3 regions of the Neobacillus sp. KR4-4 genome follow, and region 3 is predicted to be linked to each of the others. Evidence: riboswitches for the same ligand, from Rfam matches in the RefSeq annotation. Region 3 holds a riboswitch; each other region holds the start of a gene.
What was found. A riboswitch is a leader RNA that binds a small molecule or an ion and turns the genes downstream of it on or off. The one in region 3 is predicted to bind thiamine pyrophosphate.

Region 1: it holds a riboswitch for thiamine pyrophosphate, as region 3 does, so the genes downstream of both, thiM (hydroxyethylthiazole kinase) here and tenA (thiaminase II) in region 3, are expected to answer to the same signal.
Region 2: it holds a riboswitch for thiamine pyrophosphate, as region 3 does, so the genes downstream of both, ACE198_RS16625 (thiamine phosphate synthase) here and tenA (thiaminase II) in region 3, are expected to answer to the same signal.

Annotation. Positions count from the first base shown of each region.
Region 1 covers NZ_JBHHJU010000027.1:21,646-25,911, forward strand. Annotated here, with positions in the region: gene dcuS (DcuS/MalK family sensor histidine kinase) at 1-1,436, shown strand, start outside; TPP riboswitch at 1,567-1,675, shown strand; gene thiM (hydroxyethylthiazole kinase) at 1,830-2,642, shown strand; gene thiD (bifunctional hydroxymethylpyrimidine kinase/phosphomethylpyrimidine kinase) at 2,657-3,475, shown strand; gene thiE (thiamine phosphate synthase) at 3,472-4,125, shown strand; gene thiW (energy coupling factor transporter S component ThiW) at 4,129-4,266, shown strand, end outside.
Region 2 covers NZ_JBHHJU010000016.1:23,223-27,488, reverse strand. Annotated here, with positions in the region: gene ACE198_RS16640 (thiazole synthase) at 1-158, opposite strand, end outside; gene thiS (sulfur carrier protein ThiS) at 160-363, opposite strand; gene thiO (glycine oxidase ThiO) at 374-1,504, opposite strand; gene ACE198_RS16625 (thiamine phosphate synthase) at 1,488-2,132, opposite strand; TPP riboswitch at 2,243-2,351, opposite strand; gene ACE198_RS16620 (outer membrane protein assembly factor BamB family protein) at 2,474-4,266, opposite strand, start outside.
Region 3 covers NZ_JBHHJU010000007.1:3,555-7,820, forward strand. Annotated here, with positions in the region: gene ACE198_RS09120 (polysaccharide deacetylase family protein) at 1-511, opposite strand, end outside; gene ACE198_RS09125 (hypothetical protein) at 955-1,431, shown strand; TPP riboswitch at 1,551-1,654, shown strand; gene tenA (thiaminase II) at 1,765-2,448, shown strand; gene ACE198_RS09135 (ECF transporter S component) at 2,445-3,038, shown strand; gene ACE198_RS09140 (ABC transporter ATP-binding protein) at 3,016-4,266, shown strand, end outside.

The DNA of each region.
Region 1 (4,266 bases), on a different contig from region 3:
TTGTTGCTGGGTCCTCTATTGTTGTTAATGGGCTGGTGAACAAAAAGGCTGAGAAGGACATCCAAACATATGCGAATGATATCAAACGGTCCACCCATGTTGAATTCATCGTCGTCATGGACATGAATGGAATGAGAAAATCACATCCTAATCAGAATCTATTAGGCCAGCATTTTGTCGGTGGAGATGAAGGTCCGGTATTAAAAGGGAAAGAGCATATTTCGACTGCCGAAGGAACATTAGGATTATCATTACGCTCGTTCGTCCCTGTATTTGATGAGAAAAATAAACAAATAGGGGCCGTTGCCGTAGGGATCTCGTTAGAAAAAGTAAATCTGGCCATCGAACAGAGTAGAAGAATTATTTTGATTGGAGTCGGTGTGGGTGTTTTAGTTGGCATCCTAGGAGCTCTGTTTTTGGCAAGAAAAATTAAATCGATTCTGTTTGGCATGGAGCCTAGTGAAATAGCCAAACTGTTGGAAGAACGAAGTGCGATGCTGGAATCAACCAAGGAAGGGACGCTGGCGGTTGATCAAGATGGGATAACCACCCTCGTTAATAATGAAGGGGTTAGGCTCCTCCATATGGCCGGTATTGAAGGTCCTTTTTTAGGGAAAAGAGTGGACGAATACATGCCAAATACCAAACTTTCCACCGTCCTAGGGACTGGGGAAGCACAATTAGATCAAGAGCAGGAAATCAATCATATTACCATTCTAACCAACCGTGTCCCAGTAATCGTGAAGGGAAAGATTGTTGGAGCAATTGCCACCTTTCGAGAAAAAACTGAAATCAAGGAGTTAGCAGAACAATTGACCGGAGTCAAGTTATATGCAGAGGCACTTAGAACCCAATCACATGAATTCATGAACAAACTGCATGTAATCTCAGGTTTGGTCCATATGAAGGACTATCAAATGGTTTCGACGTACATTACCAAAATTGTGAATCACCAGCAGTCTGAGGTAGAATTTGTCGTCAGTCGTTTTAAAGATCCTGTATTAGCAGGGTTTATTTTAGGAAAACTTAGCTTTGCAAGGGAAAAAGGCTGTGAAATGATCATTGATGGAGAAGGATTGTTACCAGAACCGCACAGGCAGGAAACAACACATGAAGTGGTCACGATTCTTGGAAATTTAATTGATAATGCACTGGATGCGGTCGCGGACCAGCCGCTTAAAAAAGTAACGGTAAGGTTTGATTATTATGAAAATATCCTTGTGTTGGAGGTCCATGATACAGGACAAGGTATCGATGAGGAAATTATAAATAGCTTATGTGTGAAAGGATTTTCAACTAAGGGAGAAAATCGAGGAATTGGTTTATTTTTAGTCCAGCGAAGCTTGGAAAAATTAGCAGGACAGTTAGAAATTCATTCTCAAAAAGGGAAAGGGACTGCTTTTATTGTTACGTTCCCATATAACAGTAAACAGTAACGATATTATGTTAACCTGATTATAAAAATGCGAAAAAATAATTATATTATGTAAACTGCCAATCGTATGTAACTATTTTCTTTACATTCTAGTTTCATAGCGTTATTATGTACTTAATTTAATAAACTAATCGATCTACTAGGGGTGCCCTGTTATCAGGCTGAGAGAAAACGCTATGTTTTTAACCCTTTGGACCTGATCTGGGTAATACCAGCGTAGGAAAGTAGCCAAGTGAATGTTTTTTCTCTGACTTACTAACCAGGTCCATTTATGGATCTGGTTTTTTTATTTTATGCTGTGTTAAATATTTGTTTGTTGATTTCCGTTCCAGGCACTCCAATCAACAGAGTGCCAAACACAGCCTATTTTATAAAAAGAAATGGAGAGATTACAATGGAAAAAATTAATTTATATGAAACGTTGGAAAAAGTAAGAGAGGTAAACCCGCTTGTACATAATATCACTAATGTCGTGGTAACGAATTTTACCGCTAATGGGCTGCTCGCTTTAGGCGCTTCGCCTGTGATGGCGTATGCTGCTGAAGAAGTGGCGGAGATGGCTAAGATTGCTAGTGCACTGGTTTTGAATATTGGTACCTTAAACCCACAAACGGTGGATTCGATGATTATTGCTGGAAAAGCAGCCAATGAATCCAATGTACCGGTTATCTTTGATCCGGTTGGTGCTGGGGCTACCACGTACCGAACCGAAACTGCGCAACGAATCATGAGGGAAGTCAATGTTTCAGCGATTCGGGGAAACGCGGCTGAAATTGCAAATGTCCTGGGTGAAAAGTGGGAAATTAAAGGTGTTGATGCGGGGGCGTCAGCGAATGAGGATATCGTGAGCCTTGCGATTAAAGCAGCAGAAACTTGCAATTGTGTGGTCATCATCACAGGAAAAGTGGATGTCGTTTCAGATGGCAAGACTAGCTATCTTGTTAACAACGGCCACCCAATCATGACAAAAGTGACCGGTATGGGGTGCTTGTTAACCTCAGTGATTGGGGCGTTTGCAGGAGTGGAGAAGGACCTGCTTAAAGCTTCCGTGGCAGCTTTAACATCCTATGAGGTTGCCGCTGAAAAAGCAGCAGCGAAAACAGCTGAAAAGGGAACAGGAAGTTTCCAAATCGAATTCTTAAACCAATTATCACTTGTTTCAAATGAGGATATCAATCTTTATAGTTCTTTCAAAAAAGTTAATTAAGTGGGGTAATTTAAATGAAAAAAGCATTAACAATTGCAGGTTCAGATAGTGGCGGCGGGGCAGGAATACAAGCCGATATAAAGACATTTCAGGAATTAGATGTATTTGGAATGTCGGTGTTAACAGCAGTAACAGCCCAAAATACATTAGGAGTTCACGGAGTTTATCCAATGTCGAGAGAGGCTGTGGTCAAGCAAATCGAAGCTATTGGCTCGGATATTGGTGCCGATGCCGTGAAAACAGGAATGCTTTTCAATGCTGAAATCATCGAGGCGGTTGCCGCTCAAATCAAGATTTTTGGTTGGGAGAATGTAGTGGTTGATCCAGTTATGATTGCCAAAGGTGGCGCATCACTGCTGCAAATGGAAGCTATTTCTGCCATGAAAAAATGCTTGTTGCCAGTTTCCAAAGTAATTACACCGAATATCCCGGAGGCAGAAGTCCTAACGGGGATGACTATTCTGACCTTAGAGGATAAACAGGAGGCCGCTAGAAGACTCCATGATTTAGGTGTGAAACACGTTGTGATTAAAGGCGGTCACGATGAAAACCAATCCGAGTCGACTGATTTATTGTTTGATGGGAAGGAATATTACACCTTTACAAGTCCGCGAATCGAGACAAAGAACACACATGGTACTGGTTGTACTTTTTCGGCTGTAATTACCGCAGAACTTGCTAAGGGTGCGACTGTTTATGAAGCCGTTTTGACAGCGAAAGATTTTATTCAAGCTGCGATTGAAGATCAATTGGAGATTGGTCAAGGACATGGACCTACGAACCATTGGGCGTATGGAAAAAGAAACCTTGTAAAGGAGCTACCCGTGACATGATTGATTTGAGAGAGGCGTTACGTGTTTATTTTATTATGGGCAGCAACAACTGTTTGAAAGAACCCGTTGAAGTATTAAAGGAAGCAATATCAGGAGGGATTACGCTTTTTCAATTTCGTGAAAAAGGGGAAAGTGCACGAACTGGTTCTGAAAAATATGCACTGGCAAAAGAACTCCAAACTCTTTGCAGAAACCATCAAATTCCTTTCATTGTGAATGATGATATCGACTTGGCTGTGGAGATTGATGCAGATGGTGTTCATATCGGGCAAGAAGATGAATCGGTAAAAATGGTACGGGAGAAAATCGGTGCGAACAAAATTCTTGGGGTATCCGTTCATACGACAGAAGAAGCCATGGCAGCAATCCAAGAAGGAGCAGATTATTTTGGAATTGGCCCTGTGTTTCCGACAAGGACAAAAGCGGATGCCAAGCCATCGCGAGGGACGACACTGATTGAAAAGCTAAGAAATGATGGTTGTGAAATGCCGATTGTTGGCATCGGCGGGATTACGATCCAAAATGCTCGGTCCGTGATTGATGCGGGGGCAGATGGAGTTTCTGTAATTACGGCTATAAGTCAGGCAGAATCCCCTTTGGAAGCTGCGAAAGCATTAAGAAATAGTGTGATGTTTAAAGGGGTGGTCTAATCCGTGAATAAGACTCGCAAATTGACGTTGACGGCCATGATTATTGCGATTGGAACACTTACAAGTAACCTATTCTATATTCCAATCGGTTTTACAAAGGTCTTTCCTATTCAACATTTTATGAATGTCATATCAGCGGTG
Region 2 (4,266 bases), on a different contig from region 3:
GGCTGACTTGATTCAAAAATATTCATTCGTCTTACCGCGAACGTGAGTATTTCTGCTTTGGAAACTTCCACTGCTTCCTTTTGGATGTCGTAGCTTGGATACTTTCCCGTACCTAAAAACAAACGAGATTTAAAGGATAATGAACCTATTTTTAACATATCAACCGCCTCCTACAAAATGGACTATTTCAATTCGATCTTTATCTGCTAATCTAGTACTTTGGTGATCTATTTTGGTTAAGATTTCACCATTTACTTCCACAACAATGACTTTATCATGGATTTCATAATGCTTGAGAACATCTGAAACAAATACAACATGCTCTGGTAATTGGATATACTCGCCATTTAATATTACTTCCATTTTTAATCTCCTAACCAACTGTCTCTTTGTGTCTTTCAAGGTGAAAAGCTGCGAGAAGTGCCTCATCTTGCTGTCTACCTGCTAATAGGTCAGCTACTATTTTCCCTGTAATAGGGCTTAATAAAATCCCATTTCGAAAATGCCCTGCTGCAAGGAACAATCCCTTACAGCTTGGATGCTCGCCAATATAAGGGATTCCATCGCCTGTCTGCGGTCTGAATCCTGACCACACTCGCTCCCATGCTGCTTCCTTAATCTGAGGGACTAGTTGAGTCGCTCTTTCTATTAATGAAGCAATCCCTTCGGGGGTAACCTTGTTATCAAAGGTATTTTCAAGCATGGTAGCACCAATATAAATTTCCCCATTGCGTTTTGGTACCAGATAACAGCGTTTGTCGGAAAAAATAGTCGTGTTAATAATCGGCTCCTCCGTTCGAACGGAAAAGCATTCTCCTTTAACAGGATACACGCTAATGTCCAGCCCCGATTCACGCATTAATTTCGCTGCCCAAGCTCCGGTGGCCACGACAACTTGTTCACTATGTATGACACCATTGGTCGTTTTAACCCCTTTAACCTGACCGTTTTCAAAAATAAATGAAAGAACCTCCGTATTTTCACGAATTTCCGCTCCGAAATAAACAGCCGCATTTGCAAACGCTTTTGTTAACTTTGCTGGCTGCACATGTCCATCGTTAGGGAGATACATACCTCCAACAACACTTGGTGCCAAAGACGGTTCCATTTCTAGTAATTCCGTTGAATCCAGCCATTTTATCGTTGGATCCCAATTCCTTTGATAGTTGACTTGTTTTTTTACTTCTACTGCTATTTCTTCTGTTTCTGCAATTTTCAGCATTCCTTTATTCACAAACTCGATATCAATTCCTGTATATTCATATAACTCACTTGATAGTGTAGAAAACATTGCTTGACTCTTTAATGCCAATTGGAATAAAGGACCATCTTGTTCAATCTCCGCTTGTGCTGCCAGCATACCAGCAGCCGCACTGGAAGCTTGGCAAGCCAATCTATCCTTCTCAATTATGATTACTTTTTTGCCCATTTTTGATAGTTGATAGGCAATAGAGGATCCGTTAATCCCTCCTCCGATAATGGCAACATCAAATGAATTTTCCACTTGTTCCATCTCCATCTCTTAATACATTTAAATAAGCCTTTACTGCTACTAATGGATCGCGAGCTTCTAATACTCCTGACATGACCGCGATTCCTTTTGCCCCAGCATCTAGTACCCGCCCTGTATTCTCGGGAGTTAAGCCTCCAATGGCAATAACCGGAACCTCTAATTGTGTAATCCGTGATAATTCATCAAGACCTCTAGGGGGCTTTCCTGGTTTTGATTGCGAAGGGAAGACATGACCGAAAAGGGCGTAATCAGCACCCTTTTCTTTTGCTTTTTGTCCCTCCACGTAGGAATGGATGGAACTTCCTACCCTAAGCTGAGGAAAATTTTCTTTGACAATAGCTGCATCTAAACTATGAAAGGCTAATTGAACCCCCCCAGCCTTTATAACTAAGGCAACATCCACACGATCGTTGATGAGAATCTTTGATAACGGCAGGTTTGTCATTGTTAGAAGTTCCACAGCTTGATATAGTTCCCTCGCTGTTTTTTGTTTTTCTCGTAAGTGAATCGCGGTTACATACGGATGAATATCCGTGACAATTTCACATAGCTGCTCGATCGGCATTTTGCCATTGGATATAATATGTAACTCTTTAACACTAGTTAAAATACAAGTCACCCCCTATAATCCAGATTCTGAAGCTCAATGAAATAAAGTGAAAAACAAAAAACCACTTCCTTTTAATAAGAAAGTGGTTGATAATTTGAAATATAAACATGATCCTTCAAATATCCATGTTTCCACTTCCCTACGCTGGTATAACCCAGATCAGGTTCATAGAGTCCCGAAGTATCACTTCAATCTCAGCCCTTTAAAAAGGCACCTCTAGCGGATTGTTATCTATTCATTTATAAAAATTCCCTTGCATGGATAATGTTAACACGTCGATTAGAAATGTCAAATAAATTCTTTTTATACCTTTCATATATTCTGATCTCTCACCTATGCATGGAAAAGGATTATTTTACTATGGTTAGTTTTTGGCCAATGTAGATTGGTTGATTAGGATTGAGGTTATTGGCTTTAACGATGGAGTCAATCGTAACCCCATTCTTCTGGGCAATCTTCCAGAGAGAATCGCCCGCAACAACGGTGTAAACAACAGTAGATACCGTTGGGAGGGTTACAGTAAATTTTGCTACATACCCAGAATCCAAAGTACTGCTGTCTTTTTTGTATTCGATTGAATACCAGTCTCCGATTGCGGAATAAATTTTTATATCTGTATTCATCGGAAGCACAATCTTTGTATCATACTGAGTTCCAGGATTGGTTCTAACATTGACGTTTGTCCTTGTCTTCGCTTGTTCGATTGCTTGAATCTCCTGATTGGACGGAACTTTAATTAATGGTTTGGAGACATATCCTTTCAGAACCGCGCTGATAATTCTGTACTCAATTTGATACCAATCACCCGTTTCTCCCGTTATCACCACTTCTGAACCAGCAGGGATTGTTGTTAGGATGGTGCTTTGAGTGGTGGCTGCCGAGCGTAAGTTGGAATTTTTCAAGGTTAAACCGAAACCTTCTGTAATCAGAATGGATTTGTCACGTGCTGTATATTCATTCTTATTCCCAGCTAGATCTGTTAGTTTTACAATTGGATAGTAACTTCCACGGATTACATTAAAGCCACGGCTGTTTTTTCCATCCCAATAAAAATTCGCTGTCCCCTTCAAGTAGCGTCCTAACCAAGTCTTAACTACCCAGCCGCTTTCATCAACAATGGTTACCTCCATATCTGCCGTTTCACTTATGGTAATGGGGATTCTAATTTGGTTCTTTCCATCTTGAAGAGTAAGTTGGTTAACCGGTTGCAAATCAATTGTTGCTGTTGGCTTTTCTGTATCTAACTGGGATGTTTTTGGCACAGCGTACGTATATAGAAATTGATTCGTCTCTGTTACAAAAATGGTGTCCTTGATGACGCCGATTGGCCGCAAGCCAGACGCGCCTGTAGTAGGTGTTAGTTGAAGAGTGGAATATATAAGCTGACCATTTGCGCTATTAAAGAATTTAATTTTGTTGTAATTTCCCAAAATAATTCTATCGGAGGCTACGACCATTCCACTTGCCCCTTTAATGGTCTGAAGTCCACCAGCAACAAACTGTTCTGCATACAAGGTCTTCCATTTCTGTACTCCGGTATTTTTGTCTACCGCGATAATATTGGCCTCATCAAGAACAATTAAAGAATCACTCACTACAGAAAGAGGCTGTGTAAACATACCCGTAGGGCTAAACTTCCATAATGTTCTTCCACTTGCAGCATCCAATGCCCAAATATTTCTTGTTGCCGCTGGTTTCGTTTCGAAGTAAAGCTTTCCATCTTTATAGACTGGGGCCCCATAAATAGGGAGGCTTGAATCCAGATCAAATGTCCAAAGCACCGTGCCGGTCGATGCATCAAATGCATACATTTTGGATGTCATTTGAACTGGATTCCGTATATTTGCAAACAATCGATTATCACTAGCAGCGAAAACCCCTTCCAACCGCTCTTGGAATTTAAGGGGATAACTCCATCTCTTTTTACCCGTAGTTACATCTACCGTACCAATTGCATCGAAACCTTCGGTAGTTCTCGTTAAATAATATAAGGTATTCTGGTCAATTAAGAGACGATTCGCAAAGCTATCAACGGTCCAAAGTGTCTGTGGAGAGGTACCGTTATCCTGTATCGCATAAATTTTAGTCATCGTTGAAGCGTAAATCACTCCGTCTCTTGCTATCAAGTCAAGAAACCCATTCT
Region 3 (4,266 bases):
TCAGGCTTTCGATAAAAATCGTCGACACTAAAATCATTAAAGCGGCAAAGCCTGCACCCATTCGTTTGATAATCGACCAGCGTCTTTTGGCAGGATCAAGAAAAACATGGTCTTGATTCCGCTCTCTCTTTTTCAACCCTAAATTGTAAAACCAATGGAAGAAAAAATAGCAAACAAGACCAATCAGGCCGCCTAGGATTGCTGGGGCAATCGATTGTGAAAGCTGTATTTTCGATTTTAAGGTTGAAATGAACCACGTATCTTCTAATCTACTTAAATCCAGGATGGGTAGATGATTCATTTTTGGAATGAAAATAGGTATCAACGTTCCCAGGAATAAGGCGATGATATTCAGACGTAACAAAAGTGACAGAACTACTAATAGCGGTATTCTTATATTATCTAAAGGCAAAAACCCTAAGAAAAAACCAAGTGTGCTTGCCACCGCTCCGGCATTTCCGGTGACAGGAGCAAATAGTGACCTAACCAGCCACCTAAACATTCGATTCACATAGATTCCTCCTCTAGGTGTAGTGTTGTTCTATATTAATAGATTTATATTTTACATAATGTCCAGCAGATAGCGGGCCAGATTTTTCGACAGAAAATGACCATATTCAAAGACTTAGATAGTAAAGTGGAGATTTTGGGGGTAGGAAGAAAAAGTTCTTATTCTTTTTAAATGGTAATAGAGGGTAGAGGGAATATTTTGGTTAGTTACCAAGATAACATCTATTCCTGCGCTTAGTACCTATTTTTAGAGACTTATGACCTATTTCCAGAGACTTATTACCTATTTTTTGAACCTTATAACCTATTTCCGGACGCTTATGACATGTTTTACGAGACTTACGACATTTATTGGTAAATAATTGGAAGTTAGAGGGGTGGAGAGGTATGTTTTTTACTAAAAATGGAAATTTTATATATATTGATGCCTAAGGAGTTAACTAAATGGTCGGGATTATTATAGCAGTGATCTTATTTAACCTAATTGCAATCAAAGTAAAAAAACGTTTAACCAGAAGTGAGATGCTGCAGATTTGGTTATTTACAACCTTATTCCAACTGATGTTTGATGTATTTATCAGTTTGAAATACCAGGGGTACTGGTACTTCACGAAGGGTGTGGATTGGCAGTCCTTGCTTGTGTATGTATGTTTAGTCCCACCTGTGAATCTTATCTTTTTAAATGTCTATCCTTTAAAAAGTCCATTATGGAAACAATTCTCCTTTTTTTTAGCTTGGAATGTAGGAATTGTGATCTATGAGGTTTTAACCTTATTACCAGAGCCTTGGGGTTATTTCCATTATGGTTGGTGGAGTTTGTATCACTCCATCATGATCAATCCTTTTCTCCTCCTCATCTTATTAGGGTTCTATAAATTAGTTCGTCGATTAGAACATAAGGCTGTGGTTAAGCAAGTATAGTGGGGAAAATGAGAAGGCCTCTCCTTGTTCTATAGGACGTTTGGTCTATTTTTATCCTTTAGCTGTTAACTGATTGACAACATTAACCAGCGGGTGTAGAGTGAATATTAAATTTATAGGAAGACCACTAGGGGAGCCGTTTGGCGGCTGAGACAAGAATAATCTTGGACCCTTTGAACCTGATCTAGTTCATACTAGCGTAGGAAAGTGGAGTCTGTGTATGGATAAATACTATTATTCTGCCGCTCCATTTTTGGAGCGGTTTTTTCGTGTTCGAACCGTTAGCCGTTCCATTTAGTGTCTTCCCATAAAACAAATAAGGGGGAGAAATATATGAGTTTTTCAGCAGAACTAAGAAGAGAAGCCAATCCGATTTTTGAGGCAATTTTTGAACATCCGTTTGTCCGGGGGATCGCTGATGGGGAGTTACAAAAAGAACAATTGGTTCATTATGTAAAACAGGACTTTGAATATTTGAATTCCTTTATTCGCATCTATGGAATCGCCGTTTCTAAGTGTGAGAATCGTGAAGAAATGGATATGTTTAATCAGCAGATTTCATTTATATTAAACAGTGAAATCCATCCACATAATAACTTTTGTCAAGTAGCAGGTGTACCCTACGAGGCATTACAGGGATATCCGTTAGCACCCTCAGCCCTTCATTACACGCGTCATATGCTTACGGTTGCACATGAAGGGACATTAGGGGAAATTCTAGCGGTATTGCTTCCATGTCCATGGACGTATTGGGAAATTGGGAAAAGATTATTAACGGAAGTGAATCCAGATCGCTCCCATCCTTTTTATGATTGGATTCATTTTTATGGAAACCGGACCGATTCGATTACGACAAAATTTTGTGCCAGGATCGATGAGTGGGCTAAGATAGCAACAGAGAAAGAAAAGGAAAAAATGAAGGAGCATTTCCTCATCAGTTGTCAGTTGGAATATATGTTCTGGGATATGGCTTATAAACTAGAAGAATGGCCTGTGAAAATGGAGGCAGTGAAATGAAGACCTGGAAGATGAAAGAAGTCGTTCTTGCTGTGATTCTAGCGGTGGCCTGTGGAGTGATTTATTTAGGATGGTCGACGCTGTGGATTCCGATTTCTGCTATTGTCGGGCCGGTCGGTGCAGGCTTTATGTTTGGTATTTGGGTGATTGCCAGTCCAATCGTCGCGTATATTATCAGAAAACCGGGAGCAGCATTTATTGCAGAGGTAGCAGCGGCTGCCGTCGAGTTATTAACAGGAAGTCATTTTGGTCTGTCGGCCCTGTTAGTAGGTGTTTTTCAAGGGATTGGTTCAGAAATTGCCTTCGCCCTATTCGGATATAAACGGTATAACCTTTTTACTTTAATGCTATCAGGTGCTCTAGCTGCCGTATTTGGAATGCTTTATAACATAATCGCCAACGGTTTCGGTTATTACACACTGGAAGTCTTTTTGATGACACTAGGAATTCATGTCATCAGCGGCATGATTCTTGGCGGCTGGCTAGCGAAAGTTGTCGTGGATGCCCTCGCAAATACAGGGGTGTTAGAGCAATATGAGTTGATGAAGGAAAAAAGAAAAAAGGACAATGTCAATGTTTCTGGGTTGTAAAGATCTTTCGATTCGTTTTTATAACCGCTCTGAAAAAATACTCAATCATATTACCTTGTCCATCCATCAAGGGGAGAAGGTATTAATCCTTGGACCTAGTGGGAGTGGGAAATCTACATTGATTTCTGCTCTTGCTGGGATTATCCCTGAGCATTTGGACGCAGAGGTCAGCGGTGAAGTATGCATCCGGAAAAATGCAGGAGTGATGTTTCAAGATCCTGATTCCCAGTTTTGTATGCTGCGTGTCGATGAAGAAATTGCCTTTAGTCTGGAAAACCGTTCGATTCCTCGTAACGAAATGGATCAAATGATCTCGGATTTGATGGAAAAAGTAGGGCTGATGGTAGATAAGAAAACACCGATTGAAATGCTCTCAGGAGGGATGAAACAACGATTGGCGTTAGCGTGTTTGCTTGCATTAGAACCAGACGTCCTCTTCTTTGATGAACCAACCGCTCAACTCGACCCTGCTGGCCGGAATGAGATCTTTGGTTTATTGAGACATTTAGCCGAAAAAACCAACCATACGATGGTCTTTGTCGAACATGTCCTTGACGGCTGCATCGAATGGATGGACCGAGTCATTATCCTTGATGAGCATGGAAAGATTATTGGGGATGGGGAACCAAAAGAGATGCTGCTCCAATTTAATCAACAAATGAAAGATGCGGGGATTTGGCGTCCTAAGTTGTTTCCTCACAAATGGGAGGAGATCGTTCAAGATCCCTCGCACCCTCTATCTATCAAACTTAAAAATGGAGTAAAAACGAAACCGCTCGTACAAGGCGATTGTTTACTCCGCACCGAACATGTTGAAATTGGCTATGGGAAGAAGACCGTCATCAGTGATATAGAGGTGAAAATCCATAGAGGGGAATGGATTTCCATTGTCGGAGAAAATGGGAGTGGGAAAAGCACCTTTTTAAAAAGTCTGATCCGGTTGGAGCCGATTCAAAAAGGGAGAATTTACTTTCAAGGTGAGGAACTAAAAAAATGGACAGACCGAGAATTATTTGAGCAGGCAGGCTTTGTTTTCCAAAATCCCGAACATCAATTCATTACCGATACGGTTTTTGACGAAGTGGCTTTTGGCGGCCGGCAGCGAAATTGGCCGGAGGAGCAGGTTCGCTCGAAAACCAATCGATTGTTAGAGGAGTTTGGATTGGCGCCATACCAGGATACGCACCCTTTTACCCTGAGTTTAGGACAAAAACGGCGGTTAAGTGTG